DNA from 2 places in the Streptomyces sp. NBC_00038 genome. Region 1 is predicted to be linked to the other one. Evidence: riboswitches for the same ligand, from Rfam matches in the RefSeq annotation. Region 1 holds a riboswitch; the other holds the start of a gene.
The links. A riboswitch is a leader RNA that binds a small molecule or an ion and turns the genes downstream of it on or off. The one in region 1 is predicted to bind ZMP and ZTP.
Positions count from the first base shown of each region.

Region 1 (15,423 bases):
GCCCTGCTGCGCCGCGTCGCCGATCTCCTCGTACGCGACCGCGAAGAACTCGGGCTGCTTGAGAGCCGTGACGCGGGCAAGACCCTCGAAGAGGGGCGCGTCGACATCGACTGTGTCGCCGACGCCTTCCGGTACTTCGCCGATCTCGTGGTGGGAGAGGGCGGCGGGCGCGTCGTCGACGCGGGCTCCGACGACATCCACAGCGTCGTCGTGCACGAGCCCGTCGGGGTCTGCGCGCTGATCACACCCTGGAACTACCCGCTGCTCCAGGCCAGTTGGAAGATCGCCCCCGCCCTCGCGGCAGGCAACACCTTCGTCGTCAAGCCGAGCGAGATCACCCCGCTGACCACGATCGCCCTGATCCGGCTGCTCGTCGAGGCCGGGCTGCCCGCCGGTGTCGCCAACATCGTCACCGGGCCCGGACACACCGTCGGCGCCCGGCTCGCCGAGCATCCCGGCGTCGACCTCGTCTCCTTCACCGGCGGGCTGGTCAGCGGCACGAAGGTCGCGCAGGCCGCCGCCGTGACGGTGAAGAAGGTCGCGCTGGAACTCGGCGGCAAGAACCCCAACGTCGTCTTCGCCGACGTCTGTGCGACGGAGGAAGGGTTCGACACCGCCGTCGACCAGGCCCTCAACGCCGCCTTCATCCACAGCGGTCAGGTGTGCTCGGCGGGCTCCCGCCTCATCGTCGAGGAGTCGGTGCGCGAGCGCTTCGTCGCCGAACTCGCCCGCAGGGCAGGCGCCATCCGGCTCGGGCGCGGCACCGAGGACGGTGTCGAGTGCGGCCCGCTCGTCTCCGAGCAGCAGCGGGAGAAGACGGAGGCGTACGTCGCCTCGGCGCTCGCGGAGGGCGCGGTGCTGCGCGCAGGGGGCAGGCGCCCCGAGCCGTCCGGGGCCAGGCCCGCCACCGGGTACTTCTACGAGCCGACCGTCCTCGACCAGTGCCACCGCGAGATGCGGGTCGTGCGCGAGGAGGTCTTCGGGCCCGTCCTGACCGTGGAGACCTTCCGCACGGAGGACGAGGCCGTCGCGCTCGCCAACGACACCGAGTACGGGCTCGCGGGCGCCGTCTGGACCGCCGACGCCGGCCGCGCCCGCCGCGTCGCCGGACGGCTGCGGCACGGCACCGTCTGGATCAACGACTTCCACCCCTATCTCCCGCAGGCGGAGTGGGGCGGCTTCGGAAAGAGCGGTGTCGGGCGGGAGTTGGGGCCCGCCGGTCTCGCCGAGTACCGCGAGACCAAGCACGTGTACCAGAACCTCGCGCCGAAGCCCGTGCGGTGGTTCGCGGGCTGACCCGCGAATCGACCTCCTCAACTCCCCACCGAACACAGCACCTTGGAGTACGTCCCCATGCCCGAGAACATGCACGAGTACGACTACGTCGTCATCGGCGGCGGCACCGCGGGCTCCGTCATCGCGTCCCGCCTCACCGAGAACCCCGACGTCACCGTCGCCGTCATCGAGGGCGGCCCCAGCGATGTCGGCCGCGACGACGTCCTCACCCTGCGCCGGTGGATGGGCCTGCTCGGCGGGGAGTTGGACTACGACTACCCGACGACCCCGCAGCCGCGCGGCAACTCCTTCATCCGGCACAGCCGCGCCCGGGTGCTCGGCGGCTGCTCCTCGCACAACACGCTGATCGCGTTCAAGCCGCTGCCGTCCGACTGGGACGAGTGGGAGGCGGCGGGCGCCAAGGGCTGGGGCGCGGTGCCGATGGAGGCGTACTTCGCGCGGCTCCTCAACAACATCGTCCCGGTCGACGAGAAGGACCGGAACGCCATCGCCCGCGACTTCGTCGACGCCGCACAGGCCGCGCTCGGGGTGCCGCGCGTCGAAGGTTTCAACAAGAAGCCGTTCACCGAGGGCGTCGGATTCTTCGACCTCGCGTACCACCCCGAGAACAACAAGCGGTCGAGCGCGTCGGTGGCGTATCTGCACCCGGTGATGGATAAGCGGCCCAACCTGACGCTGTTCCTTGAGACTTGGGCGTACAAGCTGGAGCTGGAGGGCACACGCGCGACGGGCGTGCACGTTCGCACGCAGGACGGCGAGGAGATCCTCGTACGGGCTCGGAACGAAGTCCTGCTCTGTGCGGGGGCCGTGGACTCGCCGCGGCTGCTGCTGCACTCCGGGATCGGGCCCGCGCAGGACCTGGAGCGGCTCGGCATTCCCGTCGCGCACGACCTGCCCGGCGTCGGCGAGAACCTGCTCGACCACCCCGAGTCCGTGATCGTCTGGGAGACGAACGGGCCCATCCCCGAGAACTCCGCGATGGACTCCGACGCGGGCCTGTTCGTGCGCCGGGACCCCGAACACGCGGGCCCCGACCTGATGTTCCACTTCTACCAGATCCCGTTCACGGACAACCCGGAGCGGCTGGGCTACCGGCGCCCGGAGCACGGCGTCTCCATGACCCCCAACATCCCCAAGCCACGCAGCCGCGGCCGGCTGTATCTGGAGAGCGCCGACCCGGCGGTCAAGCCCGCCCTCGACTTCCGGTACTTCACGGACGAGGACGACCACGACGGCCGCACACTCGTCGACGGCATCAAGATCGCCCGCGAGGTCGCCAGGTCCGAACCGCTCGCCGGCTGGCTCAAGCGCGAGGTGTGCCCGGGCCCCGAGGTCACGGACGACGAGGAGCTCAGCGCGTACGCACGACAGGTGGCGCACACCGTGTACCACCCGGCGGGCACCTGCCGGATGGGCGCCGACTCGGACGAACTCGCGGTCGTCGACCCCGAGTTGCGCATCCGCGGCCTCGACGGCATCAGGATCGCCGACGCGTCCGTCTTCCCGACGATGCCCGCCGTGAACCCGATGATCGGGGTGCTCATGGTCGGGGAGAAGTGCGCCGAGCTGATCGGGGGTGAGGTGCGATGAGTACGACACCCCAGTCGGTGACGCCCGTCTTCTCGGTACGCAACCTGTGGAAGGTCTTCGGTCCGAAGGCCGACCGCGTCCCCGCGGACCCCGAACTCGCCGCGCTCACACCCGCCGAACTCCGGTCCCGCACCGGCTGCACGGCCGCCGTCCACGACGTCAGCTTCGACGTGCACAAGAGCGAGGTCTTCGTCGTCATGGGCCTGTCCGGCTCGGGCAAGTCCACACTCGTGCGCTGTCTGACCCGGCTCATCGAGCCGACGTCCGGCGCGCTCGCCATCGACGGCGAGGACGTCCTCGCCATGGACGGGGCCCGGCTGCGCGAACTGCGCCGCCATCGCGCCGCGATGGTCTTCCAGCACTTCGGCCTGCTGCCGCACCGCTCGGTCCTCGACAACGTCGCCTACGGCCTGGAGATCCAGGGGATGTCCAAGGCGGCGAGGCGGCAGCGGGCGCAGGAGATCGTCGCCAAGGTCGGCCTCGAAGGCATGGAGCAGCGGCGGCCCGGACAGCTCTCCGGCGGTCAGCAGCAGCGCGTCGGGCTCGCTCGGGCGCTCGCCGCCGACCCCGAAGTCCTGCTGTTCGACGAGCCGTTCAGCGCGCTCGACCCGCTGATCCGGCGCGACATGCAGGAGGAGGTCATCCGGCTCCACCGCGAGGAGGGCCGCACGATGGTCTTCATCACCCACGACCTGAACGAGGCCCTGCGCCTGGGCGACCGCATCGCCCTGATGCGCGACGGCCGGATCGTCCAGCTCGGCACCCCGGAGGAGATCGTCGGCTCGCCCGCCGACGACTACGTGCGGGAGTTCGTACGGGACGTTCCGCGCGAGCAGGTGATGACGGTGCGCTCGGCCATGCGGGCGGCGTCCGCCGAGGAGGCGGGTGGCCAGGGTCCGGCCGTGGCGCCGGGCGCGACCGTCTCGGAGGCGATCGAGGCGGTGGCTAGGGCGGGCGCTCCGGCGCGGGTGATGGAGCGGGGGCGGTGCCTCGGAGTCGTGGACTCGCCTTCGCTGCTCGGGGTGGTGGCCGGGGTGTCCGGGGTGTCCGCGAACGGCGGCAACGGCGATAGCGGCGGCGATGGCGGTGCCGACGGGCGCCGCGGGTTCGGTGCCGACGAGGGCTCCGTCGGCATCGGCGCCGATGAGGGCTCCGACGGTTTCGACGCCGCCGAAGGCTCCGACGCCGACGGCTTCCGCGCCGTCCGCGGTGAGGAGGTGGCCTGATATGGCCGCCGTCACCGCACCCGTCGGCCATACGGGACCGGCCGACCGGGCCAGAGGCCTCCTCCGCCACCGAGCCGCGGGCAAACTCCTGCTGTTCGCCCTGGCGGCAGCCGTCATCGTCCCCGTCCTCAACTCCCGCTGGGAGAGCGGAACCTGGCCCGACGCCCTCACCGTCGACCTCACCGAACCCCTCGGCAGGGCCAGCGACTGGATCATCGACAACCGGGACAGTCACCCGCTGTTCCTGTACTTCTTCGGGTACGTCAGCAACGTCGTCACCCTCGCCGTACGCGCCGTCTACCTGGTGCTGCTCGGCGCGGGCTGGGCCGGGGTGACCGCGGTGGCGGCACTCGTGGCCTGGCGCGTCGCGGGTCTGCGGCTGGCGCTCGGCACGGCCGCCGCGTTCTGCGCCTGCGGCCTGCTCGGCATGTGGGTGCCCACCATGCAGACGCTGGCGCTCATGGTGGTCGCCGTGCTCGCGTCCGTCGCGCTCGGCGCGCTGCTGGGCCTCGCGGCGGGGCTGTCCGACCGTACGTACCGCGCGCTGCGGCCGGTTCTCGACACGATGCAGGTGCTCCCGGCGTTCGCGTACCTCCTCCCGGTCGTCCTGATCTTCGGCATCGGTGTCCCGGCGGCCGTCCTCGCGACCGTCGTGTACGCGGCCCCGCCCATGGCCCGCCTCACCGCGCTCGGCCTGCGCGACGCCGACGCAGGTGTCATGGAAGCGGTCGCCTCACTCGGCGCCACGGCCCGCCAGCGCCTTCTCACCGCCCGACTCCCACTCGCCCGCAAGGAACTCCTCCTCGGCCTCAACCAGACGATCATGATGGCGCTGTCCATGGCCGTCATCGCCTCCGTGATCGGCGCGGGCGGCCTCGGCGACCGCGTCTACCAGGCCCTCGCCTCCGTCGACGTGGGCGCCGCACTCGCGGCAGGCGTCCCGATCGTGCTGCTCGCGGTGGTACTGGACCGGGTGACGGGAGCGGCGGGGGAGCGGCTCGGGGAATCCGACGGGAGCCTCCTGCACTGGGGTTACTCCGCAGTCGCGGCCCTCGCAGTCGCGGCGGCGGGACGGCTCACCGGCCGCCTGGACTGGCCCGACGCCTGGACCGTGCCCATCGCCGAGCCCGTGAACCGAGCCGTCGACTGGATGACCGACCACCTCTACTCGGGCGTCCCGTACATCGGCGGAACGGCCGACTGGGCGGCCCACTTCACGACCTGGATCCTCAACCCCCTCCGGGACGGCCTGCAGTGGCTGCCCTGGTGGTCCGTCCTCCTGATCGTCGCCGCGCTCGCCTGGCTGATCGGCACCTGGCGCACGGCACTCACCGCGGTCCTCGCGATGGCCGCGATCGGTGTGCTCGGAGTCTGGAAGCCGTCGCTCGACACGCTGTCGCAGGTGCTGGCGGCGGTCGCCGTGACCCTCGTCCTCGGCCTCGCGACCGGCATCGCGGCGGCACGCAGCGAGCGCGTCGAACGCCTGCTGAGGCCGGTGCTCGACGTCTTCCAGACGATGCCGCAGTTCGTGTACCTGATCCCGGTGGTGGCGCTGTTCGGCGTGGGCCGCGCGCCCGCGGTGGCGGCCGCCGTCGTGTACGCGCTGCCCGCCGTCGTCCGCATCACCACGCAGGGCCTGCGCGCCGTCGACCCCGCCGCACTGGAGTCGGCCCGCTCGCTCGGCGCCACCAGCGGGCAGCAACTGCGCCAGGTCCAACTGCCGTTGGCCCGCCCGGCACTGCTCCTCGCCGTCAACCAGGGCGTCGTACTAGTCCTCGCCGTCGTCATCATCGGCGGCCTGGTCGGCGGCGGCGCGCTCGGCTACGACGTCGTGTTCGGCCTCGCACAGGGCGACTTGGCGACCGGCCTGGTCGCCGGCGCCGCGATCGTCTGCCTGGGCCTGATGCTCGACCGGGTCACGCAGCCGACGGAACGCCGTGCGAAGAAGGGAGCGTGACATGTCTCGTACGCGATTGAAGTCTCGTACGCGGATGACAGCCGGCCTGGCCGTACTGGTCCTGACGACGGGCTGCGGCGCCGCCGACATGACCAAGCAGGCCTCGCCCTTCGCCAACGCGCAGGGCGCGAAGACCGTGACCCTCTCCGTGCAGTCGTGGGTCGGCGCGCAGGCCAACGTGGCCGTCGCCCAGTACCTGCTCGAACACGAGCTGGGCTACCGCGTCGACACCGTCCAGGTCGACGAGGTCCCCGCGTGGGACGCGCTCAGCCAGGGCCGGGTCGACGCGATCCTGGAGGACTGGGGCCACCCCGACCAGGAGAAGCGGTACGTCGAGGACAAGAACACGATCACCCCCGGCGGCGAGCTCGGGGTCACCGGGCACATCGGCTGGTACGTCCCCACGTACTTCGCCGAGCAGCACCCGGACGTCACCGACTGGAAGAACCTCAACAAGTACGCCGACCAGCTCCGCACGGCGGAGAGCGGCGGCAAGGGCCAACTCCTCGACGGCTCCCCGTCGTACGTCACGAACGACAAGGCACTCGTCGACAACCTGAACCTCGACTACCAGGTCGTGTTCGCCGGTTCCGAAGCCGCCCAGATCACGCAGATCCAACAGTTCGCGAAGGAGCACAAGCCCTTCCTCACGTACTGGTACGCCCCGCAGTGGCTCTTCAAGAAGGTCCCCATGACCGAGGTGAAACTCCCGGCGTACAAGGACGGCTGCGACGCCGACACGACAAAGGTCGCCTGCGCCTACCCCCACACCCCCCTCCAGAAGTACCTCAACACCGACTTCGCCCACTCCGGCGGCAAGGCAGCAGCCTTCCTCAAGAACTTCAACTGGACGACGGAGGACCAGAACGAGGTATCCCTAATGATCGCCAACGACGGGTTGTCGGCACAGGAGGCGGCGAAGAAGTGGGTGGAGACTCACGAGCCCGAGTGGAAGGCATGGCTTCCTTCATAGCTGTGGGCATGCGTGCCGCTAGGGGCGGCACGGGTGGGCACAGCGGCACCTCGCAAACGCCGAGCAGCGCACCCACCCCGACGCCAACCCCAACGCCGGGCGCCCCGCAGGAAGGCGCCCGGCGTCACTACCTCAACCCCGCCACAACCCCCCGCAACGCATCGACAGAGCACCGCAGCAACCCCGCCCCGAACGTAACCCGAGTAGCCCCGAGCTCGCCCAACTCCCTCAACGAGGCCCCGTCAACCCGCCCCAGCACATTCACCGGCCCCAGAATCCCCGCCCGCAACAGCGGAACCACCTCCACCGGAGCCCCGATCGGATACACACAGTCGGCCCCGGCCCCCACGTACAGCGCGGCCCGCTCAATGGCCCGCCCCGGATCCGCGACCCCCCGTACAAACGTGTCGACCCGAGCGTTGACGAACAGCTCCCCACCCGCCACGTCCCGCACCTCCGCAAGCCAGTCGGCATGCCGAGAGGCCTCCTTGAGAACACCCCCGGCGGAGTCCTCAAGGTTGCAACCGACGGCCCCGGCCTCAAGGAGCCGCTCCACCAGCTCCGCGGCCGCGAGCCCGTACCCGTCCTCGACATCCGCGGACACGGGCACGTCGACGGCCCGTACGATCCGCGCGACCGCCGCGAACATCTCGCCCACCGGCGTGTCCCCGTCCTCGTACCCGAGCGACGCGGCGACCCCGGCACTGGGCGTGGCGAGCGCAGGGAACCCGGCGTCCGCGAACACCCGTGCGCTGACCGCGTCCCAGGGCCCGGGGAGGACCAGGGGATCGCCGGGCACACGACTGTGATGCAGCGCGCGGAAGACCTCGACCTTGCTCACGCCTTGCACCCCGCTCACGACCGGTACCGCGCTCACGACTTGAACTGCCCCGCCTCGTAGTGCCCCGGCACCAGCCGGCACGCCACCCCGAACCGGTTCCACGCGTTGATCACCGTGATCGCGGCGATCAGCTGAGCCAGTTCCCCCTCCGCGAAGAGCTCGGCGGCACGCTCGTACACCGCGTCCGGTACGAACCCGTCCGTCAGGACAGTCACCGCCTCGGTCAGCCCGATCGCCGCGAGCTCCTTCTCGGTGTAGAAGTGCGGCGACTCCTCCCACGCGCTGAGCTGCACGATCCGCTCGACGCTCTCACCCGCCGCGAGCGCGTCCTTGGTGTGCATGTCGAGGCAGAACGCGCAGTGGTTGAGCTGCGAGGCACGGATCTTCACGAGCTCCAGGAGGACGGGGTCCAGGCCCTGCCGGGCCGCCGCGTCGAGCCTGACCATGGCCTTGTAGACATCGGGGGCGAGCTTGGCCCAGGGGAGACGGGCGCTGGGCTCGGGGGCGTACGCCGTGGGTTTCGTCGTCATGGATGTCGTAAGGGATGTCGTCATGGATATGGACCCTACGAGCAGAGTAGCCCAGGGGTATGGTCCATTCCCATGGCAAAAGAATGGGCCACTTTGGGGGTCGACCTGCATGTCGAGCCGACCGGACCCGGCGTCCGCAGAGGTCTGACGGACGCCCTGCGCGAAGCGGTCCGCAGCGGCAGGCTCGCGCCCGGAACCCGCCTCCCCTCCTCCCGTTCCCTCGCCGCCGACCTGGGCATCGCCCGCAACACGGTCGCCGACGCGTACGCCGGTCTCGTCGCCGAGGGCTGGCTCACCGCACGCCAGGGCTCGGGCACCCGCGTCGCGGAACGGACGCTGCCGCAACCGGCGCCCGCGTCGGCCGCGGCGCCCCGTACCCGCGAGCCGGGGCGCCCCGCGTACGACCTGATCCCCGGCAGCCCCGACCTCGCCTCCTTCCCGCGCGCCGAGTGGCTCAAGGCCGCCCGCCGAGCCCTGACCAGCGCGCCGCACGACGCCCTCGGCTACGGCGACGCACGCGGCCGCGCCGAACTGCGCACCGCCCTCGCGGGCTACCTCTCCCGCGCCCGAGGCGTACGGGCCGCCGCGGACCGCATCGTCGTCTGCTCCGGCTTCTCGGACGCCCTGACGCTGCTCGGCGCGGTGCTGCGGCAGCGCGGCCTGCGTTCGCTCGCCGTGGAGTCGTACGGCCTCGACGTGCACTGGAACCTGCTGCACCGCGCGGGCCTGCGCACCGTCCCCCTGCCCCTCGACGAACTCGGCACCCGCACGGACGACTTGACCGGCGTACGGGCCATGCTGCTGACCCCCGCGCACCAGTTCCCCATGGGAGTCCCGCTCCACCCCGACCGCCGGGCCGCCGTCGTGGACTGGGCCCGCCGCACCGGGGGCCTGATCCTGGAGGACGACTACGACGGCGAGTTCCGCTACGACCGCCAGCCGGTCGGCGCCCTGCAAGGCCTCGACCCCGACCACGTGGTCTACCTGGGCACCGCAAGCAAGTCCCTCGCGCCCGGCCTGCGCCTGGGCTGGCTGGTCCTGCCGCCGTCGCTCGCGGGCGAGGTCACGGCGCTGAAGGACGGCGGCGGTTGGTCCTCCGGCGTCCTGGACCAGCTGACCCTCGCGGAGTTCATCACCTCCGGCGCCTACGACCGCCACGTCCGCGCCGCCCGCCTCCGCTACCGCCGCCGCCGCGACGCACTCGTCTCCGCTCTCGCCACCCGCGCCCCCGCGGTCCGGGCCACCGGCATCGCGGCCGGCCTGCACGCCGTCCTCCAACTCCCGCCCGGCACCGAGCAGTCGGTCCTGCGCGCGGCGGCGTGGCAGGGCCTGGCCGTCCACGGCCTGTCCCGCTTCCGCCACCCGGACGCGGTCACCGAACCACTCGACGCCCTGGTGGTGGGTTACGGCACGCCGCCGGACCATGCGTGGTCGGGGGCGCTGGACGCGTTGTGCGGGGCGTTGCCGTAGGTTTTCAGCCGTCCGGCGTTTGAGGACGAGGCCGTTCAGGCCGACAGCGGGGGTCTGGGGGCGGCAGCCCCCAGGTACGGGACGGGTAGGGGCGGAGGGGGCGAAACCCCTCGACCTCACCCACAACCCCCCGGCTCACGGAACCCCCGCCGAAACCTCGACCGGCGCCTCCCCGAACCGAGCCAGCGCCAACGCCCCGACCACCGCCACCACAAACCCGAGCACCGCCAGCCACCCCAAGCCCTCCCGCGTACGGTCCCCCAGCCACACCACCCCCACCACCGCGGGCCCGATGGTCTCCCCAATGACCATCCCGGCGGTGGCCACGGTCACCGACCCCCGCTGCAAGGCGGACGTGAGAAGAAGAAACGCCGCACCCCCACCGAGGAGCAGCGCATACGTCGCCGGATTGCGAAGCAGCGACCCGACCGCAAGGTCGTCGACAAGCCGCACCGCCACCTCGACCACCCCGAACCCGAACCCGGCCCCGAGCCCCAGGACAAGCCCCCGCCCCCGCTCGGGCAAGCGCCCACCCACCGCCCCCAGCAGCAGCACCCCCACCGCGGTCCCCAACATCGCGTACTTCAGCGCGATGGACCCCGCCCGGTCCCCCTCGGCCCCCGACGCCAGCCCCAGCATGGCGAGCCCCGCACACACCACCCCCACCGCACCCCACTCGACCCGGCTCAGCCGCACGTGCAGCAGCCGCGCGGCGACCACCGCCGTCACCGCCAGGCTGGCGGCGAGCGCGGCCCCCACCGCGTAGATGGGCAGGGACCGCAGCGCCACGATCTGGAGCAGAAACCCGACCCCGTCGAGCCCGAGCCCCACGAGATACCGCCACTGCCGCACCGCCCGCAGAAACAGCGCGGCATCCGCCCCGGCCCCGCCGCTTGTGCCACTTCCACTGCCACTTCCACTGTCATTTCCACTCGTACTCGTCCCGTCGCCGGCGGATGCCGCCTCCCGCGCGGCCATCGCCTGCAACACCGTCGCCGTACCGAAGCAGACCGCCGCACCAAGGGCGCAGATCATTCCAAAGAGCACGAAGCGACTGTAAGTGCCCGCGAGGGAGGGATTACCCAAGGGGGTCATTGGACGGGCGCCGAAGTCGATCTTTAATCTGGTGGCCGAACAGCGTCTGAGCAGGACAACAACGGGGGTACGGACATGGCGGATTCACGACGGCAACTGCGCTCGGGCACGGTCGTGCTCGGCGGCATGGGACTCCTCGCGGTGGCACTGACCGCCTGCTCCTCGGACGATCCCGACAAGCGCTGCGTCGACCGCGACAGTTACACCGCCACCAAGGGTTACGAGGTCGTCGCCGACAAGAACTGCAAGACCACCACCTCCGTCAACGGCAGTTACTACTACGGCGGCAAGAAGAAGAGCGGCTGGGTCAAGGGCGGCTCCTTCGCCAAGTCGAGCTCGGGCTCCGGCAGCAGTTCGAGCAGCGGCGGCAGCGGCGTCGACCGCGGCGGCTTCGGAAGTGACAGCGGCAGCGGAACCGGCAAGGGCAGCTCCGGCGGCTGAGCGACACGGATCCGATCGAGGACGTACGCCATGGAACGCCGAACCATCGAGCCCCGCGACGGCTGGCAGCAGACCGTCGAGGAACAGGGCCTGATCTACCCGCTCACCCGCTACCCCGACGACTCCCTGCGCCCCTACTGGGACGAGAGCGCGTACTACGTCTTCTCGCTCCCCGAGGTGGAGGCGCTGGAGGAGGTCGTCGAGGAGCTGCACCGCATGTGCCTGGCCGCAGCCGCGCACATCGTCGAGCGGGACCGCTTCGCCGACCTCGGCATCACCGACCCGCGCGTCGCGGAAGCGGTCGCCGAAGCCTGGCACCGCCGAGCCGAACTCCCCTCCGTATACGGCCGCTTCGACCTCCGCTACGACGGCACGGGCCCCGCCAAGCTCCTGGAGTACAACGCCGACACGCCGACGTCGCTCGTCGAGGCGGCCAGCCCCCAGTGGTTCTGGATGGAGGACCGGTTCCCGGGCGCCGACCAGTGGAACTCCCTCCACGAACGCCTCGTCGCCGCCTGGAAGAAGCACGCCGCCCTCCTCCCGCCGGGCAGCCCCCTCCACTTCGCCCACTCCGCCGCCGACGAGCTCGGCGAGGACCTCATGACGGTCGCCTATCTCAAGGAGACCGCTGAGCAGGCCGGACTCGACACGGACTGGATCTCGGTGGAGGAGATCGGCTGGGACCCCCTCTCCGGCCGCTTCGTCGACAACCAACTCCGCTTCATCCGCAGCTGCTTCAAGCTCTACCCCTGGGAATGGCTCACCACCGACCGCTTCGCCGACCACGTCCTGGACACCCTCGACAACGGCGGCGGCACGGGTACGACCCTGTGGATCGAGCCCGCCTGGAAGATGCTCCTCTCCAACAAGGCCCTCCTCGCCATCCTCTGGGAGCTCTACCCGGGACACCCCAACCTCCTCCCCTCCTACCTCGACGGCCCCCGCGAACTGGCGACGACGACGGGATACGTCGCCAAGCCCCTCCTCGGCCGCGAGGGCGCGGGAGTCACGGTCCACCAGCCCGGCACCTCGCCCGTCGCCTCATCCATCGCCCGTGAAGAGCTCTGCTGCTACCAGGAGTTGGCCCCTCTCCCTTCCTTCGACGGCAACCGCGTCGTCCTGGGCGCCTGGGTCGTCGAGGACGAGTCGGCAGGCCTCGGCATCCGCGAGTCCGCCGGCCTGATCACGGACGAATACGCCCGCTTCCTGCCCCACGTGATCCTCTGACTCGTCTTCGGACAGGCCCTAGGGTCTGTCCGGCGGATCAGGCCGGAGGAAAGTAGCGGCGCCATGCAACCCAGATGGGCGCACCAGACCCCGCGTCTCCGGCATGATCCGCCGGACAGGCCCTAGGCCGCCCCCAGTACCGCGCGGAGCTGGGAGAGCCCCCAGTCCAGGTCCTCCTTGCTGATGACCAGGGGCGGGGCGATCCGAATGGTGACCCCGTGGGTGTCCTTGACCAGGACACCCCGGTCCATCAGTTTCTCGGAGATCTCCCGGCCCGTGCCGTACGCCGGGGCGATGTCGACGCCCGCCCACAGCCCGCGCCCGCGCACCTGCGTCACCTGGCCCGTGCCCGTCAACAGCCCCAGCTCGCGGTGCAGATGATCGCCCAGCTCGGCGGCCCGCCGCTGGTACTCACCCGACCGCAGCATCGCGATCACCTCGAGCGCCACCGCGCAGGCCAGCGGATTCCCCCCGAAGGTCGACCCGTGCTCACCGGGCCGGAACACCCCGAGCACCTCGGCCGAGGACACGACCGCCGACACCGGGACGACCCCGCCTCCGAGCGCCTTGCCCAGCACATACACATCGGGCACGACCCCCTCGTGCTCACAGGCGAAGGTCCGGCCCGTCCGACCCAGCCCCGACTGGATCTCGTCAGCGATGAACAGGACGTTCCGCTCACGCGTCACCTCCCGCACCCCCTGGAGGTAGCCCTCCGGCGGCACCAGAACACCCGCCTCCCCCTGGATCGGCTCCAGCAGCACGGCGACCGTCTCCTCGGTGACCGCCTCCCGCAGTGCCGCCAGATCCCCGTACGGAACGATGTCGAAGCCCGGCGTGTACGGGCCGAAGTCCGCCCGCGCCTCCGCGTCCGTGGAGAAGCTGATGATCGTCGTCGTACGGCCATGGAAGTTGTCGCTCGCCACGACGATTCTCGCCGCCCCGTCCGGGACCCCCTTGACCCGGTACCCCCACTTCCGGGCCGTCTTCACGGCCGTCTCCACCGCCTCCGCCCCCGTGTTCATCGGCAGCACCATCTCCATCCCGCACAGCTCCGCCAGCTGTGCGCAGAACTCGGCGAACCGGTCGTGATGGAACGCCCGCGACGTCAGCGTCACCCGCTCCAGCTGCGCTTTCGCCGCGTCGAGCAGCCGCCGGTTGCCATGTCCGAAATTCAGCGCCGAGTATCCGGCGAGCATGTCGAGGAAGCGGCGCCCCTCGACATCCGTCATCCACGCCCCGTCCGCCGTCGCCACGACGACCGGCAGGGGGTGGTAGTTGTGCGCACTGTGCGCGTCGGCCGCGGCGATGTACGCCCGCGTGGTCTCCGTAGTGCTCACGGGGTCTCCGTTTCCTACTGCACAGGGGATGGGGGCCGGCTGGTGGCCCGTTCCTATCGTCGCTCGCATGGTGGACCAGGGCCCCCTGTGATCCGGCGCGCCCGGTAGGCTGACCGGCGAGCCGTGACTGGCGCGCTGGGATGGGACCGACCATCGGGGAGCGGCTCGGACCATGAGTGCCGTGCGCCTGGGCCGAACCGTGAATCGTGAACGCAATACGCCACGCCGTCCGGAGGCCGTCATGCCTGAGCAGTCCCTTTCCACCGAGTCCACCGCCTTCCGCAGCGCCCTTGACGTGATCAGGGCCGTGGAGCCCCGGGTCGCCGACGCGATCGGCCAGGAAATCGCCGACCAGCGCGACATGCTCAAACTGATCGCCTCCGAGAACTACGCCTCCCCGGCCACCCTCCTGGCCATGGGCAACTGGTTCAGTGACAAGTACGCCGAGGGCACCGTCGGCCGCCGCTTCTACGCCGGCTGTCGCAACGTCGACACCGTCGAAGCCCTCGCCGCCGAGCACGCCCGCGAACTCTTCGGTGCCGAGCACGCCTACGCCCAGCCGCACTCCGGCATCGACGCCAACCTCGTCGCCTTCTGGGCCGTCCTCGCCCAGCGCGTCGAGGCCCCCGCCCTCGCCAAGGCCGGCGTCCGCAACGTCAACGACCTCACCGAGGCCGACTGGGCCCAGCTCCGCCGCGACCTCGGCAACCAGCGCATGCTCGGCATGTCCCTGGACGCCGGCGGCCACCTCACCCACGGCTTCCGTCCGAACATCTCCGGCAAGATGTTCGACCAGCGCTCCTACGGCACCGACCCCGCCACCGGCCTCATCGACTACGAGGCCCTGCGCACCTCCGCCCGTGAGTTCAAGCCCCTGATCATCGTCGCCGGCTACTCCGCCTACCCCCGCCTGGTGAACTTCCGCATCATGCGGGAGATCGCGGACGAGGTCGGCGCCACGTTGATGGTCGACATGGCCCACTTCGCCGGCCTCGTCGCCGGCAAGGTCCTCACCGGCGACTTCGACCCGGTCCCGCACGCCCAGATCGTCACCACCACCACACACAAGTCACTGCGCGGCCCGCGCGGCGGCATGGTGCTGTGCGACGAGACCCTCGCCGAGCAGGTCGACCGCGGCTGCCCGATGGTCCTCGGTGGCCCCCTTCCGCATGTCATGGCCGCCAAGGCCGTCGCACTCGCCGAGGCCCGCCGCCCCGAGTTCCGCGACTACGCCCAGGCCGTCGTCGACAACGCCCGCGCCCTCGCCGAGGGCCTGATGCGCCGCGGCGCCACCCTGGTCACCGGCGGCACCGACAACCACCTCAACCTGATCGACGTCGCCTCCTCCTACGGCCTCACCGGCCGCCAGGCCGAGACCGCCCTCCTCGACTCGGGCATCGTCACCAACCGCAACGCCATCCCCGCCGACCCCAACGG
Region 1 is NZ_JAPELQ010000001.1:6,541,585-6,557,007, forward strand. It holds gene OG219_RS29755 (aldehyde dehydrogenase family protein) at 1-1,296, shown strand, start outside; gene OG219_RS29760 (GMC family oxidoreductase) at 1,354-2,886, shown strand; gene OG219_RS29765 (glycine betaine/L-proline ABC transporter ATP-binding protein) at 2,883-4,112, shown strand; gene OG219_RS29770 (proline/glycine betaine ABC transporter permease) at 4,114-6,069, shown strand; gene OG219_RS29775 (ABC transporter substrate-binding protein) at 6,071-7,042, shown strand; gene OG219_RS29780 (isocitrate lyase/phosphoenolpyruvate mutase family protein) at 7,170-7,883, opposite strand; gene OG219_RS29785 (carboxymuconolactone decarboxylase family protein) at 7,916-8,413, opposite strand; gene OG219_RS29790 (PLP-dependent aminotransferase family protein) at 8,486-9,883, shown strand; gene OG219_RS29795 (hypothetical protein) at 10,019-10,918, opposite strand; gene OG219_RS29800 (hypothetical protein) at 11,054-11,419, shown strand; gene OG219_RS29805 (glutathionylspermidine synthase family protein) at 11,450-12,646, shown strand; gene rocD (ornithine--oxo-acid transaminase) at 12,769-13,986, opposite strand; ZMP/ZTP riboswitch at 14,100-14,186, shown strand; gene OG219_RS29815 (glycine hydroxymethyltransferase) at 14,228-15,423, shown strand, end outside.

Region 2 (15,423 bases), on a different contig from region 1:
GTAGAAGCGGGCCACCCGGGGTGCGCTGCCGACGGCCAGATGGACCTGGCGCCCCGCGAGGTGCAGGTCCTCGGCGATCTGGCAGCCGGACTGTCCGGTGCCGACCACCAGGACCGCCCCGTCGGGGAGTTGAGAGGGGTTGCGGTAGCGGGAGGAGTGGATCTGTTCGACGCCGCCGGGCAGCCGCTCGGCCATCCGCGGGACGGAGGGGGTGTGGTACGGGCCGGTGGCGACCACCACCTGATCGGCGGTGAACTCCCCTGCACTGGTGGTCAGTTCGAAGACTCCGCCCGGGGAGCGGCGCAGCCCGGTGACGGACACGCCCTCGGCCAGGGGTGGTTGGAAGCGGGCGACGTACTCCTCCAGGTAGCGCACGATCTCCGCGCGAACCATGAACCCGTCCGGATCGGGTCCCGTGTAGGGGTGGCCGGGCAGTCTGCACTGCCAGTTGGGGGTGACCAGGCAGAAGGAGTCCCAGCGCCGCTCCCGCCACTCGTGGCCGACGCGGTTCGCCTCGACCACCAGGTGTGCGATCCCACGCTCGCGCAGACAGTGGCTGACGGAGAGTCCCGCCTGACCACCACCGACGACAGCTACCGGATAATGGGCTCCGTACAGCTCAGGCATGAAGTCCTCCATGCATGGGGCGAGTTGTCGGGGGCGACCGTCTCGGGTCTCGCGCCTCGCCGCTGCTTGTGGAACCACTTCAGCCATGCCCGATTACCGGATCGCTTCATCCGGAACAAAGCGGGGTTACCAAACCCTCACTCGTTGCCCCGCAGACAAATTTCCTCATAGCCGCCATCGGGATCTCGTGCGCGACGTCGACCCCTCGCGCCGACGTAGCCTGAATGCTCCGCACAGATCCCTCACAAGGAGCGCCGTGAGCATCACCGCAGCCAAGCCCGAGGCACCCGCGTGGCGCCTGCTGATCGGGTACGTACGACCGCATCGATGGGCGCTCCTTGCGGGCGGGCTGTTGGCGCTCGCGACCGGGGCCACCGGCCTTGTGCTGCCGCTGGTGGCGCGGGGACTCATCGACGACCTGTCGCACGACCGGCCCATCGCGGGGGCCCTGTTCGGCATGGCGGCGCTGGTGGTGACCAACGCGGCGGTGGGTGCTACGGGTTCGTACGTGCTGCGGCGTACCGCCGAGTCGGTGGTGCTCGGGGCACGGCGCGCCCTGTCGTCGTATCTGCTGCGGCTGCGCATACCGGCCGTGGACCGCAGCGAGCCGGGCGATCTGATGGCCCGGATCACCGCCGACACGACACTGCTGCGGGAGGTCACGACCGATTCGCTGGTCGGCTTCGGGACCGGGGGTCTCACCCTGGTCGCGACGGTGGTGATGATGGGCCTGGTCGACCCCGTGCTCCTCGGTGTCACGCTGGCCGTGATCCTGTGTGCGGGCACCGTGCTCGGTGTGATCGTGCCGCGCATCAACCGGGCGAGCAAACGCGCGCAGGACGCCGTCGGCGTGATGGGCGCCTCGCTGGAACGGATCCTCGGCGCGCTCCGCACGATCAAGGCGTCCGGTGCCGAGCACCGCGAGGAGCAGGTCATCCACGCGGCCGCCGAGGAGTCGTGGCGGCAGAGCGTGCACGCCGCCAAGTGGTCGGCGGCGGCGGGCAATACGGCCGGTCTTGCGATGCAGATCGCGTTCATCACGGTGCTCGCGGTGGGCGGCGCGCGCGTCGCGACCGGCGCCATCGACGTCGGCACGCTCGTGGCGTTCCTGCTCTACGTCTTCTATCTGATGTCGCCGATCCAGCAGGTCGTCGGCGCGATCACGCAGTACCAGACCGGCGCCGCCGCCCTCGCCCGCATCCAGGAGGCGCTGCGGCTCCCCGCCGAGCCCGCGGCCCTGCCCGCGCCGCTGCCGACCCCGGGTGCCGAGCCCGCCGCGCTCGCCTTCGACGACGTCCGCTTTCGGTACGCCGACGATCTGCCGTACGTCCACCACGGCGTGACGTTCGCCGTCCCGGCCCGCGGCATGACGGCGTTCGTCGGCCCCTCCGGCGCGGGCAAGACGACCGTCTTCTCACTCATCGAGCGGTTCTACGACCCCGAGGCGGGAGTCATCACCTTCGACGGGCGCCGGTTGGAGGACTGGGATCTGCCCCAGCTCCGTTCCTCGATCGGTTACGTGGAGCAGGACGCGCCGGTCCTGTCGGGCTCCCTCCTCGACAACCTGCGGCTCGGGAACCCGGACGCCGACGACACCGAGGTTACGCGCGTCCTTAAGACGACCCGCCTCGACGGCCTCGTCGCCCGGCTGCCGCGCGGTCTGGACACGCTGGTCGGCCACCGCGGCACCAAGCTGTCCGGCGGCGAGCGGCAGCGCGTCGCCATCGCCCGCGCCCTGCTGCGCCGGCCCCGACTGCTGCTGCTCGACGAGGCGACGTCGCAGCTCGATGCCGTGAACGAGGCCGCGCTGCGCGACACGGTCGCCGATGTCTCCCGTACGACGACGGTCCTGGTGGTCGCGCACCGGCTGTCCACCGTCACGATGGCCGACCGGATCGTCGTCATGGACGCGGGCCGCGTCCGCGCGGTGGGCACCCACCGCGAACTCGTGGCCGGCGACCCGCTCTACGCGGAACTCGCGGCCACGCAGTTCCTCGCCACCGCCGGCTGATCGGTCCGCCCCCGGACGGACCTCCCGGGGGCTTCCCGCACGTCCGGTCAGAACGGGTAGTGCGCCTGCTGCGTGGCGATGGTCACCCAGCGGGTGTTGGAGAACGCCTCCAGGCCCCAGCGACCGCCGAAGCGCCCGTAGCCGGAGGCCTTGACGCCGCCGAAGGGCGCGTGCGGCTCGTCGGCGACGGACTGGTCGTTGATGTGCACGATGCCGGTGCGGATCCGGCGGGCGACCGCCAGTCCGTGCGTGGCGTTCTCGGTGATGACACCGCAGGTCAGGCCGTTGTCGGTGTCGTTGGCCACGTCGATGGCGGTGGCGTCGTCGGCGAAGGTCTCGATCACGCAGACCGGGCCGAACGCCTCCGCGTAGTAGATGTCCGCGTCCTTCGGGACACCGGTGAGGACGGTCGCCGGGTGCACCGCGCCCTCCGGCTCCTCGCCACCGGTGAGCACCGTGGCGCCCTTGGCCACCGCGTCCTTGATGAGCGCGGCGACACGCTGCGCGGCGGAGGCGCTGACCAGCGGGCCGACCACCGTGTGCGGGTGGGCCGGGTCCCCGGCCTGGAGCTGGGCGACCTTCGCGGCGAACTTCTGCGTGAACTCCTCGGCGAGCGACTCGTGTACGAGGATGCGGTCGCCGGACATGCAGATCTGGCCGGAGTTCATGAACACACTGAAGGTGACGGCGTCGACCGCGTAGTCCACGTCGGCGTCGTCGAGCACGACGACCGCGTTCTTGCCGCCCAACTCCAGTACGGCGGGCTTGAGATGCGCGGCGGCGTGCGTGCCGATGATCCGGCCGACTCCGGTGGAGCCGGTGAAGTTGACGGCGCGGACACGCGGGTCGGCGATGAGCACCTCGGCGATCTCGGCCGCGTCCTCACGGGCGTTGGTGACCACGTTCAGCACACCGTCGGGCAGTCCGGCCTCGCGCAGTACGTCGGCGACGAGCAGCGCGCACGCGATCGGCGCGTCCTCGCTGGGCTTCACGACGACGGTGTTGCCCGCCGCGAGCGGCGCCGCGACGGCCCGTACGCCGAGGATGACGGGCGCGTTCCAGGGGGCGAAGGCGGCGACGACACCCAGCGGTTCACGGATGGCGAGGCCCAGCGCGCCCGCCTCCTGGGCGCTGAGCACCTCACCGCGCGGCGCGGTGATCGCGGCGGCTGCCTCACGCAGGATGTTCGCGGCAAGCCCCACGTTGAAGTACGCCCACGGACGGGTGCCGCCCGCCTCGTGCGCCATCAGCTCGGCCACCTCCTCCCCCTTGGCGTCGAGGAGGTCGGCGGCCTTGAGGAAGATCGCGCGGCGGGCGAAGGGGGCGAGTGCGGCCCAGTCGGCGAAGGCCGCGTCGGCGGCGCCCACGGCGAGGGCCACGTCCTCGGGACCTGCCGCGGCGACGGTCGCGTACACCTCGCCGGTGTAGGGGTTGATGTCCTCGGCGGTGCGGCCGGAGGCGGCGGGCACGTCCTTGCCGCCGATGAACAGTTCACGGGTGATGGCCATGGCGGGTTCCTTCGGTACGTAACGACGTCGGTACGCGGTGCTTCACGACAACAATAGGGAGTTCACGACGGCAAGTTGTTCGCCACGTGAAATTTCATTCACTAACCTACTAGGATGCTCCGACCGGACCACGCGAAAGTCAAGGGCATACGCGTCTGCCCCCGGCACCGAAGTGCCGGGGGCAGACGAACCTGTCGGGCGCCGGACTACGGCTGAATGGCGGGGAGCACACCGGTGACGGGCGCGACCAGGTCGGTCAGCTGGTGCATCTCGTTCAGGCCCTCGTTCAGACCGTTGAGCCCGGCCAGCTGCTGTGAGACCTTCGGCAGTGCGGCCTGGTGCTCCGCGGGAATGTCGCTGACAGCGAGCCGGTCGAGCTCGGCGATGGGGTTCAGCGGCTTCGGCGCCTCGGAGACCGCGGCGCTCGCCATCGGCGCGGCAAGGCCGGTGACACCGACGGCGAGACCAACGGCGGCGACAATACGTCGTGTTGAGATCATGCTTTCAGCAACGGCTCCGGGGCCCGGGCGGACACGGCCCGCCCCCGCCGCTCACCCGAGAGGCTCACAGGTCCTGCTGCGCTTGCCGTGCGCCCCGCGGCGGAGGAGTCTCGAAGGAGAGGCCCTTCGCGGCCCCCTCCTCGCTGGGCCGCGGCCTTCAAGGAGGACGCTATGGGCACTGCGGCAGGCCCCGCCTTCGACACCGAAGCGCTACGCCGGGGCATTGAAGGACACAGCGCGGCAGATCTGCTGGCGCTCTACGCCGACGACGCGGAAGTCCGTGTCGTCGACCACAACACCCAACCCAGTCACCCGATGATCAAACACGGTCGCGGCGAGATCGCCGACATGCTCAACGACGTCTACAGCCGGGACATGACCCACAAGCTGGAGCAGTGCGTCGTCGACGGCAACCACGTCGCCTTCACCGAGTCCTGTCAGTACCCGGACGGTGTGAAGGTGCTGGCCAGCTCGATGATGTCGCTGCGCGACGGCAAGATCGTCGAACACACGCTGCTGCAGGCATGGGACGAGTAGGAAGGAACTGGCCGAAGGTCCGGATCAGAACGCACCTGACCTGGACCTTCTCGGCGAGCGCGGGCATGGGCCGGTCACGGGCGCACCGGAATCGCCTGCCACGGCCACTGTCCGCCGCAGCGGTACGGGTGTCCGCATCCGTGCTGCGCTCAGCGCTGCGGGGAACGCGTGCGCCCTCTCCCCGAACGCGCCGGATCCGGCCTCACTGAGGCCTGGGAACCGTCTCGTCCAGCAGTCGGTGCATGACCGCCACCGGAAGCGCGGGATTACCGGCGGCGGCCTGAGCCGTGTCGGACTCGGTGAGCAGTTCCTCGATGCGGGCGAGCGTGAGACGGGGGTCGCCGGCGGCCGTGTACCTGACGCCGGTGGACTCGTCGCGGCTGAGGCGCTCGATCAACTCCGGTGAGGCGCCCGGGTCGTACACGGCCAGCATGCGTACGGCCGGATCCTCGTCGTCGGCGTACCCGGCGAGACCCTGCCTGGGGAACTGCGGCCGGGCCAGCATGTCGGCACGGGTGTAACCGGACCACTCCAAGACCATGCGCAGGAGCGCGTCCGCCGGCGCGGAAGGCTGATACTCGCAGGTCAGGAGCCGGACCGCGAAGTCCTCGTCGTGCGCCAGAGGCCCGACGAGGTCGACTGGCAGGTGGCGGTTGGCGGCGGCGGACCGGCGCAGCAGGACATGGCCGGAGGTCGCGCATCGGCGGAGTACGTCGATGTCGTGGGCGCCGAGGTTCCAGACCCAGCGGACCGGGCCGCTCCGGTCCTTCGGATCGACCCGGTAGTCGACGGCGGCTCGCTTGTCCTCCGTGAGGCCGGGTCTGAGCGATATCGCCAGACGGACGTGGTGTTCGGGGTCCGAGGCGAGACCCGTGACCAGGTCCGGCGGCAGCGACGGGTTCGAGGCGACGGCGTACCGCTCCCCCGAGTCCTCACTCGCCACGAGGCGTTCGGCCGTGGCGCGGGTCAGCCGGCCTTTCATGAGCACGTCTGCGCGCGGCCATTTGTCGAGAGTGTCAAGGAGTTCGTCGGTCAGGGCTCCGTCGTCGACGCAGGCACGCAGCGCGGCGGCCCGGCGCACTTCGGTGTCGGGATCGGCGAGGAGAGCTTCGCGGGTGGCCGGGGCCAGCCCGTCCCACACCCGGCAGACCGCGACGCGTACGGCAGGGTCCGCGTGGTCGGCGTACCCGGCCAGGATCCGCGCAGGGATGCTCCGGGAACGCACCGCCCAGTAGCGCACTTCCTTGTCCGGATCGGACAGGAGTCGCTGGTAGGCGGCGTCGGGCAGTGGCGCGACCTCCATCCGGAAGGGCTCCGGTCCGGATGCCAGCGCCATACGGACTTTCGGCTCGGGGTCGTCGACCAGCCGGGCGCGGTCGGCCGGGTCCGCGTTCCAGCTCTCGGCGATGCTGCCGCGTACACGGAAGTCCGGGTGGTTGATCATCGCGTCGACGACCTCGGCGGGCGGATCGGGCCGGAGGCACAGCCAGAACCAGGCCGACGAGGCCTCCGGGCTCAAGAGGCGCAGCAGCACGCCGTTCGGCGCGGCAGGATTCCACGCCAGTCCTTTGAGGATGTCGTGCCGTACGTCCGTCACTGGTGCCCTCTCCCCCTGCCGCCCGGCCGATCATCGTACGGGCTACGCTGGTCGGCGGGCCGTGACTGGCGCTGAGGTGGAGTACCACCGGGGAGCGGTCTGACGAACGGGTCTTTGCCGCGCGCCTGGGCGATTGTGTCGATGACGCTCAGGAGCAGCTCATGTCCCAGGCCCAGCTCATGGACGGCGCCGGTCTCGCGCGCCGCATCGTCGAGGAGACCGCGAAGCGTGCGGCCGGCCTCAAGGACCGCACCGGTGTGTCGCCGTGTCTGGCGACGGTGCTGGTCGGCGAGGATCCCGCCTCGGTCACCTACGTCCGGATGAAGCAGAACCGCAGCCGCAGGGCCGGTATCGAGTCTCGGCACGTCACCCTGCCCGCCGAGACCACCACGGCCGAACTGGTCGGCACGCTCAACGCGCTGTCCGCCGACCCCACCGTGCACGGCATCCTGCTCCAGCACCCCGTCGGTCCGCACATCGACGAACGGGCCGCGTTCGAGGCCATCGCGCCGGAGAAGGACGTCGACGGGGTGACGCTGAGCTCGTACTCGGCGATGAGCTTCGGGCTGCCCGGCTTCGTGTCCTGCACGCCTGGCGGCATCATCCGCCTCCTCGACGAGTACGACGTCGACCCGGCCGGCAAGCGCGCCGTTGTCGTGGGCCGCAGCGCGATCCTCGGCAAGCCGGTCGGCATGCTGCTGCTCGGCCGCGACGCGACGGTGACGTACTGCCACTCCCGTACGACGGATCTGTCCTCGGTCGTACGGGAGGCGGACATCGTGGTGGCCGCCGTGGGGCGGCCCCGGCTGATCCGCGGCGAGGACATCAAGCCGGGAGCCGTCGTCATCGACGCGGGCTACAACGCCGGGAACGTGGGCGACGTCGACTTCGACACCGCCGCCGCCCGGGCCGGTCTGATCACGCCCGTACCGGGTGGCGTCGGCCCGATGACGATTGCGGTCCTGCTGGAGCAGACGGTGACCGGAGCCGAGCGCCAACTCGGGGTCTGATCAGCGCAGCCACGCGCTGTACGACATCACGTCCCAGGCCTTGACCCTTCCTGCTCGGTGCCGCTCTCGTCCTGGCCACGGTGGTCGTGATGACCGTGTCGAACGGCTGAGTCACCAGGTGGATCAGGTGGCGACATCCATGCGCTGGGTGCCGATGACTTTGAGCAGTTGCAGGGTCCGGTAGGCACGGAAGTCGGGTTCAGCGGTGAAGATGATCAGCTGGTGATCCTGGCCCGGTACGGTCAGGACGTCGAAGTCCAGGTCGATCGGCCCGACTTGGGGGTGCTGGATCTCCTGGTGGTTGTGGTGTTCGATGCGCAGCTCGTGGGAGTTCCACAGTCGGGCGAAGTCCTCGCTGCCGGCGAGCAGTTCGTCGACGAGGCCCCGGAGTTCGGCGTTGTCCGGGTAGCGGGCGGTGGCGACGCGCAGATAGCTGACGGCGGCCGTCACGAAGCGGTGGGGCTGGGTCATGCCGTAGCCGCGGTGCCCGGGGTCGGGGTGCAGGAAGTAGCGGCGGATGACGTTGCGGTCCGAGCCGTTCAGGGCGGAGAAGTCCTCGAAGAGCGCTGCCGCCAGGGGGTTCCAGGCCAGCACCCGGCAAGTGTTGTCGAGCACGAGCGCACCGGCGTCGGTCAGCCGCTCCAGCAGCTTCAGTGTGCCGGGGTCCACGTCCTGGGAGGGCCCCTGGGCAGGCTCGGGTGCCGCCTCTCCGGCCAGGCGGAAGAGGTGGGTGCGCTCCTGGTCGGACAGGCGCAACGCTCGGGCGATGCCGGTCAGGACGGCGTGCGAGGGATGGCGCCCTCGGGCCTGTTCCAGGCGGCTGTAGTGGTCCACGGAAATGTGCGCGAGCTGGGCGACCTCCTCGCGGCGCAGCCCGGGAGTACGACGCCTGGGCCCGTGCGGCAGACCGACGTCCTCGGGTCGTACGCGTTCCCGCTTGCCGCGCAGGAACTCCGCGAGAGCGTGCTTGTCCATGGTCACCACGGTACGGCGGTGCACGTCGGCCAGCCACGGACTCCTGGTCCCTGGATACCGCCGGGCCACCACCGCAGGGTGAAGGCACAGGCAGAACGACGTGGAACGAAGTGAGGGCAAGACCATGCGGGTATTCATGACGGGCGCGGCTGACCATACGGGCGGTGTGGTGGCCGAGCAGACGGTGACCGTCCGTTCCTGCGCGATGGACCACAGGTCGGGCCGGTGAGCGCGTCGGTGACGGCACTGGTCGTGGTCGGCGCGGTGGCACTCGTGTGCGCCGCCGCGTACGGATACCTCCTGCACAGCCCCAGGCCCGCTGAGCCGCGACTCGGCGCCCCGGTGACGGTGGACACGATCACCGTGGACGACCGGTCGCGTGCGTATCGGGCCTTCGTGCCCGCCGATCTGCCACCCGGCGCGCCCCTGCTGTTCGTCCTGCACGGCTCGCAGCAGGACGGGAAGACCATTCGTACGGCCACCGGGTACGGCTTCGACAAGCTGGCCGAGCGGCACGGGTTCGCGGTGGTCTATCCGGACGGCTACAAGCGCGGCTGGAACGACGGCCGCACCGCCGCGGTCACCCCGGCCCGCAAGGAGGACGTCGACGACGAAGGGCTGATCGCCGCGCTGGTCGAGCGGTTCCGGCAGCGTCACGGCATCGACCCCGCCCGGGTGTTCGTCACCGGCTTCTCCAACGGCGGGCAGATGGCCTTCCGTCTCGCCGCCCGGACGCCGGAGAGGATCGCCGCCATCGCGGTGATCGGGGCGGGCCTGCCCACGCCGGACCAGTGGGCCGTCACGGAGCCGAGGCGTCCGCTGCCCGTGCTGCTCATCGCCGGCACGCGCGACCCGATCATGCCGTACGAGGGCGGCGAGGCCAGCATCTTCGGCTTCCAGAAGCGCGGCACGGTCCTGTCCGCCGAGGCCACCGCCCATGCGTTCGCCGAGGTCAATGGCATCACCGAGCCTCCGATCAGCTGGCCACCCGCAACGCTGCCCCTGAACGGGTCCGGTGCGGAAGGCCCGTTGGTCACCGAGACCCGCTACTCCCAGCCCGGCAAGGCCCCCGTCGTGGCGTTCACGATCTTCGGCGGCGGCCACACGATCCCCAATCCCGACCACCGCTTCCCCCGGCTCATGGGCAGGACGGACCACACCCTCAATGCCCCGGCCGCCATCTGGGACTTCTTCAGCGAGGCCATGCGGGCGGACGCTCCTCGACGCCCACGGCAATAGCCTCCCCTCCGGCCTACCAGGACCGGGCGGCGTCGACGAGGGTGTCCCGGACCCGGGCGGCGTCGTGGCCGAGCACGGATCCGGTGCGCTGGGCGAGGAAGCCCGTGTTGATGGGCGGGTCCTCGGGCTCGACGAGGGCGACGAGGGCACCGCTCCGCAGTTCGTCGGCGCACAGGTAGCCGGGAAGGACGGTGAATCCCGCTCCTGCGGCGACGGCGGCCAGTACGCCCCGCAGGTCGGGCATCACCAGGGCGGGTCGCAGCGTCAGCCGGGTGCGGAAGACGTGGCGCCAGTAGCGGCGGGCGATCGGCATGTCCTCGGCGTACGTGACCAGGGGGACGGCGTGCAGAGGGCGGGGGTCGTCGCTGGTGAGCGGGCCGATGCGGGCGGCCCAGGACGGCGCGCTCACCAGGACGAACTCCTCGTCCATCAGCGGTGTCGCCAGGACCGTGCGCCCGCGCGGACGCACGGCGGACAGGACCAGGTCGAAGCGCCCGGCGCGCAGACCGTCGAGCAGGTCGTCGGCCAGTCCGGGGGTGACGCGTAGTTGCAGCCCCTGCGCCACCAACGGCGCGAGGGCCGGCAGCGCCCGGACGGACAGCAACTCGGCGGGCCCTCCCAGGTGTACCGGCTCGGTGACGCCCGACGTGTCGCGGTCGGCCACCGTGGCGAGCTGATCCATGGGGGCCGCGATCCGGGCGGCCAGGTCATCGGCCACAGCGGTGGGGGCGACGCCACGGGGCAGCCGCTCGAAGAGCTGGCGGTCGAGCTGCTGCTCCAGGGAGCGGATCTGGCTGGTGACGGTGGGCTGGGCGAGCTTCAGACGGCGGGCCGCCTCGGTGAGGGAGCCGGCCCGGTACACGGCGAGGAACGTGCGCAGCTGGGTCAGATCCAACGCCTTGTCGCCGGTCCGCATTCCATCGGGATTTCTATCGGGCATGGGGAAGAGCCTATTGGTTTTCCGATCGCACGGCGATCTACCGTCGGGACCGTCAACCGGCGCGCGGGTCTGCCGCCGCCGGATCAGCACCGAAGGAGTACGCGCTGTGGGCAAGATCCTCTTCGTCATGACGAAGGCCGACCATCTCACGCTGAACGACGGCACCCGGCATCCCACGGGGTTCTGGGCCGAGGAGTTCGCGGCTCCCTACCGCGAGGTCACCGAGGCCGGGCACGAGGTGGTCGTCGCGACCCCGGGCGGTACAGCGCCCACGGTCGATCCGGCGAGCCTCGCACCGGACTTCAACGGCGGCGAGGAGGGCACCGAGGCGGTCACCGCGTTGCTGGACCAGGCTGCCGAGCTGCGCCGGCCGATCGCCCTGGCCGATGCAGACCCCGCCGAATACCTGGCGGTCTTCTACCCCGGCGGTCACGGCCCGATGGAGGACTTGTCGACGGACGCCGACTCGGCCCGGCTGATCACCGCCACCCTGGACGCCGGCCGGCCCCTGGCTCTGGTCTGCCACGGCGTGGCCGCCCTGCTCGCGACCGAGCGGCCGGACGGCACCTCGCCGCTCGGCGGCTACCGTGTCACCGGGTTCACCAACGCCGAGGAAGCCCAGACCGGACTCGGTGACAAGGTCAAGTGGCGGTTGCAGGACCGCCTCGTCGCGCTCGGCGTGCAGTACACCGAGGGCGAGCCGTGGGCCTCGTATGTGGTCTCCGACCGGAACCTGATCACGGGCCAGAACCCGGGCTCCTCAGCCGAGTTGGCCACCGCCCTCCTCAAGACACTCGCCTGAGCCGACCACCGGTCGAACAGAACTGCTTCAGCGCTGGATGGTGACGACCAGCTGCGGCAGCACCCTGCCGGCGATGGAACCCGAGGGGACGTCTCCTGTGCGTACCGCTCCCATCCCACGGTAGAAGGGCTCGGCATTCGGGTCCGCGTCGATCGTGACCTGGGTGAATCCCAGGTCACGTCCAGCGGCGATGGTGTGCTCGAAGAGAAGACGGCCGATCCCCCGGCCGATGGACTGCGGCTCGACGAACATCATGCCCAGGACGCCTATGGGCGGCTTCCCCTCCAGCGTCGTGAAGCCCAGGATGTGGCCGTCTTCGTCGGCCACCGTGGCTCGCCGGCGTGCCACTTCACTTGCGCCAACGGTGAGTTCGTCCCGGCACGCGTCCAGGAAGTCGGCGTCATAGCCCCAATGTGCCTTGGATCGCAGTGCCAAGTCGCTGAGAATCTCGGCTTCCGTCGCCCGCGCGGGCCTGATCAGTACGCTCATCCACGCCCCCGGTCGGATGTGAGTCTCTCGATCTTCGCACCCTGCAGTCGTACGTGAGAAGCTCCGCCAAAGACGCGCGCATCAAACGCCCTTCAGAACACGATCAAGTGCCACCCGGCCCACAGGTCCCCAGTTCGGCTTGCCTCCGGGAAGACCCCGATCGCCGTTCTGCCCCATGAGCATCAGGAAGAGGCACTTCATCGCGGCCAGCCCGCGGGCACGCCGGATCGCCGCCTCGTCCGCATGCACGTACGCGTCGAAGAACCGTGAGGCCATGCCCGCGGGTAGCAGTACCCATGCGGCGGCGAGGTCCCACGCCGGATCGCCGGCGAACATGTCACCGAAGTCGACGATGCCCGAGAGCGTTCCGTCCGAGACGACGACGTTCGCGGGATGGAGGTCGCCATGCACCCACACCGGCGGGCCCTCCCACGCCTGGGCCGCAACCGCGTCGTCCCAGACGGCCCGCACGTCGGCAGCGACGTCGTCGGGGGCAACGGCCTGGAAGAAGTTCTCGAAGCCGTCCGTGCAGTTCCTGGGATGGGCACCGCGGTCCGTGGCGATCGGCGCCTCGGCGGGCGCCTCCACATGGAGCGCCCGGAGGAAACCCGCCAGCGTGTCGGCCGCGTGGGCGCCGCGGCTGATCGAGCCGTGGTCCAGCGGCTCGCCGGGAACCCACGTCATCACGGTCCAGTGCTTGGGGAAACGCTCGGACGGTTCGCCGAACCGCACCGGAGTCGGCACCGGGAGCGGAAGGCGCGGAGCAAGCACGGGTAGCCACCGCCGCTCCTTGAGCTGGAGCTCCGGGGTGGGGTCCATTCGCTGCATGCGCACGGCCAACTCGTCCCCGAGACGCCACATTTGGTTGCCCCAGCCGCCCGCCACCTCGCGGATGGCCAGCCCTGCAAGGTCTGGATGCTGCTCCTGCAGCAGGTCGCGGACCAGGTCTGCGGTGATCTCGATTTCGGTGTCGGTCATGCGAAGTCACAGTACTGAGGCGGCAGGCGGAGCGGCTCTCGCTCTCCGGAACATCTCGCTTTGACGCCTCTGGCATCACCAATTCGGTTTCAATCAGCGATTTCCCCAGCTCACAGCCTCTCTCCGAACGATGGCGATATTCCGTTGGAGGCTGTCCCTAATGCCACTGGGAGACGGTTCGGTGGCCGGTTTAGCGTCGAGATGTCCGGCGCAGAGACCGGCCTCCGCTCAGCGTCCGAAGGAATTCGCATGCACGCCCAGATCGTCTTGTTCGACGGCTTCGATCCGCTCGATGTCATCGCCCCCTATGAGGTGTTGTACGCAGGCGGTACCGCCTCCGACGGCGCGGTGATCGTGGAACTGGTTTCCGCCGAGGGGGCGCGCGAGGTGGTCAGCGGTACCGGTGGCCTCGCGTTGCGGGCCACTGCCGCTCTCGACCCCGGGCGGGCGGGCCTGATCCTGGTTCCTGGTGCCTCGGGCCGGGTCGGAGAGCCCGGTGAGGTGCCCGACCAGGACGCGGGGGACGCGGAGTGGAGGCAGGACGAGTTCATCCCCGTGCTGCTGGGCCGCACGCTGGCCACCGAACTGCCCACGCTGATGAAGGAGGCGATGGGGAATCCGGAGGTGACGACCGCCGCGGTGTGCGGTGGTTCGCTCGTCCTGGCCATGGCCGGCCTGCTGCAGGACCGCCACGCCACCACCCATCACCTGGGCCTGGACATGCTCGACGCCACCGGCGTCCACGTGGTCCGCGCCCGCGTCGTGGACGACGGCGACCTCGTCACCGGCGCCGGCGTCACCTCCGGACTCGACCTGGCCCTGTATCTGCTGGAGCGCGAGGTGGGCCCCCGGATCGCCCACGCGGTCGAGGAGTTGTTCGCCCACGAGCGCCGCGGCACGGTCTGGCGCCACCAGGGCCCTGCGCCCGTCGGCCTCTGACCGGCCACGGGCTCTCCCGTACGTCCTGCCCGCACCGCACCGTGAGGAAGAACAGCATGTCCGTCGAAGGCACCTGGGACCTGTCCGTCTCCACCCCCATCGGCAAGATCAAGGCCGTGGTCGAACTCCGACGGCAGGACGGTGTCCTGACCGGGACCGCCCACGGGGCCGGGGAGGAAGTCCCGCTCGGCGACGTCGCCCTCGACGGCGACCGCCTCACCTGGACGCAGGCCGTCACCAAGCCCCTGCGCCTGAACCTGGCCTTCGCCGTGACGGTCGACGGTGACACCCTCACCGGTACCTCCAAGGCCGGACGTCTGCCGCCCTCCAAGGTCACCGGCCGTCGTCGCACCGTCCGAGCAGAGGCCGCGGTCCAGTAGCCGAAGAAGCTCCCACGACCAGGACCGGCTCCGTCCTCGCTCGCTTCCCTACCGCGAAGCCGCCCCCGCGCCGACGAGGCCGGGCTGGAGAAGCATCCGGGAGGAGTCGTCCACGAGCTGCCGCAGCACCGGTACATGGGCTTCGTGGCCGCCCAGTTCGTCAAGAATGCCGTGCGCCTCATGGCGGAACTTGTCGATGTCCTCCTCGTACCGCCGCAGGACGTCCGGTGCGAGGAGCACTTCGGTGAGTTCCGCTCTGGCGTGATGAGAATTCCGGGCGTCGGCGTGCAGGCCCAGGAAACGCTCTCTGGAGTGAGGAGCCGCATCCTCGACGGCACACGCGAAAAGGTACGTCACCGTGCCGTTCAGCAGGTCTTCGTTGCGGCCGGACAGGATGTCTTCCTGATCGTTGAATATCTGCCACAAGATGCCGAAGACATTTCCGAACTCGCGCCAGAGTTCCACCCTCGCCTTCTCGACACCCGCCAATTCCGCCGCCATTGCCGTGATCATGCTGAAGGGCGCACCGGATTTCCCTCGGTACGCCGTGACCACCGAGTCCCTTGCGACGGTACCGACGTCTCCGCGCAGGTCGCTCAGCTGCCCTTCGGCCGCGACGATCCAGCAGTTCACGACCTCCGCCGTCAGAGCTCCGCGCACCGACTCCGGAATCCGTGGCGAGTGGACGACGAGAACGGGAAGCTGATTTCCGCTGATGACCGTGGCGAGCAGCGCCTCGCTCTCGCTGAGGTCACCGGCGACAAAAGCTCCCTGACCGTCGGCCAGGTCGTCCAGATAGCACGCCGAGGTCCACCACAGCTCATGCACGACGGCCAGCGGAACAGCCGGTTGGAGCGCACCGGTCTCAACACCATGGACGATCATCGGCAG
Region 2 is NZ_JAPELQ010000002.1:570,618-586,040, forward strand. It holds gene OG219_RS45680 (MSMEG_0569 family flavin-dependent oxidoreductase) at 1-627, opposite strand, end outside; gene OG219_RS45685 (ABC transporter ATP-binding protein) at 884-2,638, shown strand; gene OG219_RS45690 (aldehyde dehydrogenase family protein) at 2,686-4,146, opposite strand; gene OG219_RS45695 (hypothetical protein) at 4,353-4,646, opposite strand; gene OG219_RS45700 (nuclear transport factor 2 family protein) at 4,818-5,183, shown strand; gene OG219_RS45705 (hypothetical protein) at 5,386-6,780, opposite strand; ZMP/ZTP riboswitch at 6,832-6,918, shown strand; gene OG219_RS45710 (bifunctional 5,10-methylenetetrahydrofolate dehydrogenase/5,10-methenyltetrahydrofolate cyclohydrolase) at 6,942-7,790, shown strand; gene OG219_RS45715 (helix-turn-helix transcriptional regulator) at 7,914-8,765, opposite strand; gene OG219_RS45720 (PHB depolymerase family esterase) at 8,991-10,004, shown strand; gene OG219_RS45725 (LysR family transcriptional regulator) at 10,018-10,944, opposite strand; gene OG219_RS45730 (type 1 glutamine amidotransferase domain-containing protein) at 11,051-11,746, shown strand; gene OG219_RS45735 (GNAT family N-acetyltransferase) at 11,774-12,235, opposite strand; gene OG219_RS45740 (aminoglycoside phosphotransferase family protein) at 12,317-13,213, opposite strand; gene OG219_RS45745 (DJ-1/PfpI family protein) at 13,463-14,152, shown strand; gene OG219_RS45750 (hypothetical protein) at 14,209-14,532, shown strand; gene OG219_RS45755 (polyprenyl synthetase family protein) at 14,581-15,423, opposite strand, start outside.
Region 2: it holds a riboswitch for ZMP and ZTP, as region 1 does, so the genes downstream of both, OG219_RS45710 (bifunctional 5,10-methylenetetrahydrofolate dehydrogenase/5,10-methenyltetrahydrofolate cyclohydrolase) here and OG219_RS29815 (glycine hydroxymethyltransferase) in region 1, are expected to answer to the same signal.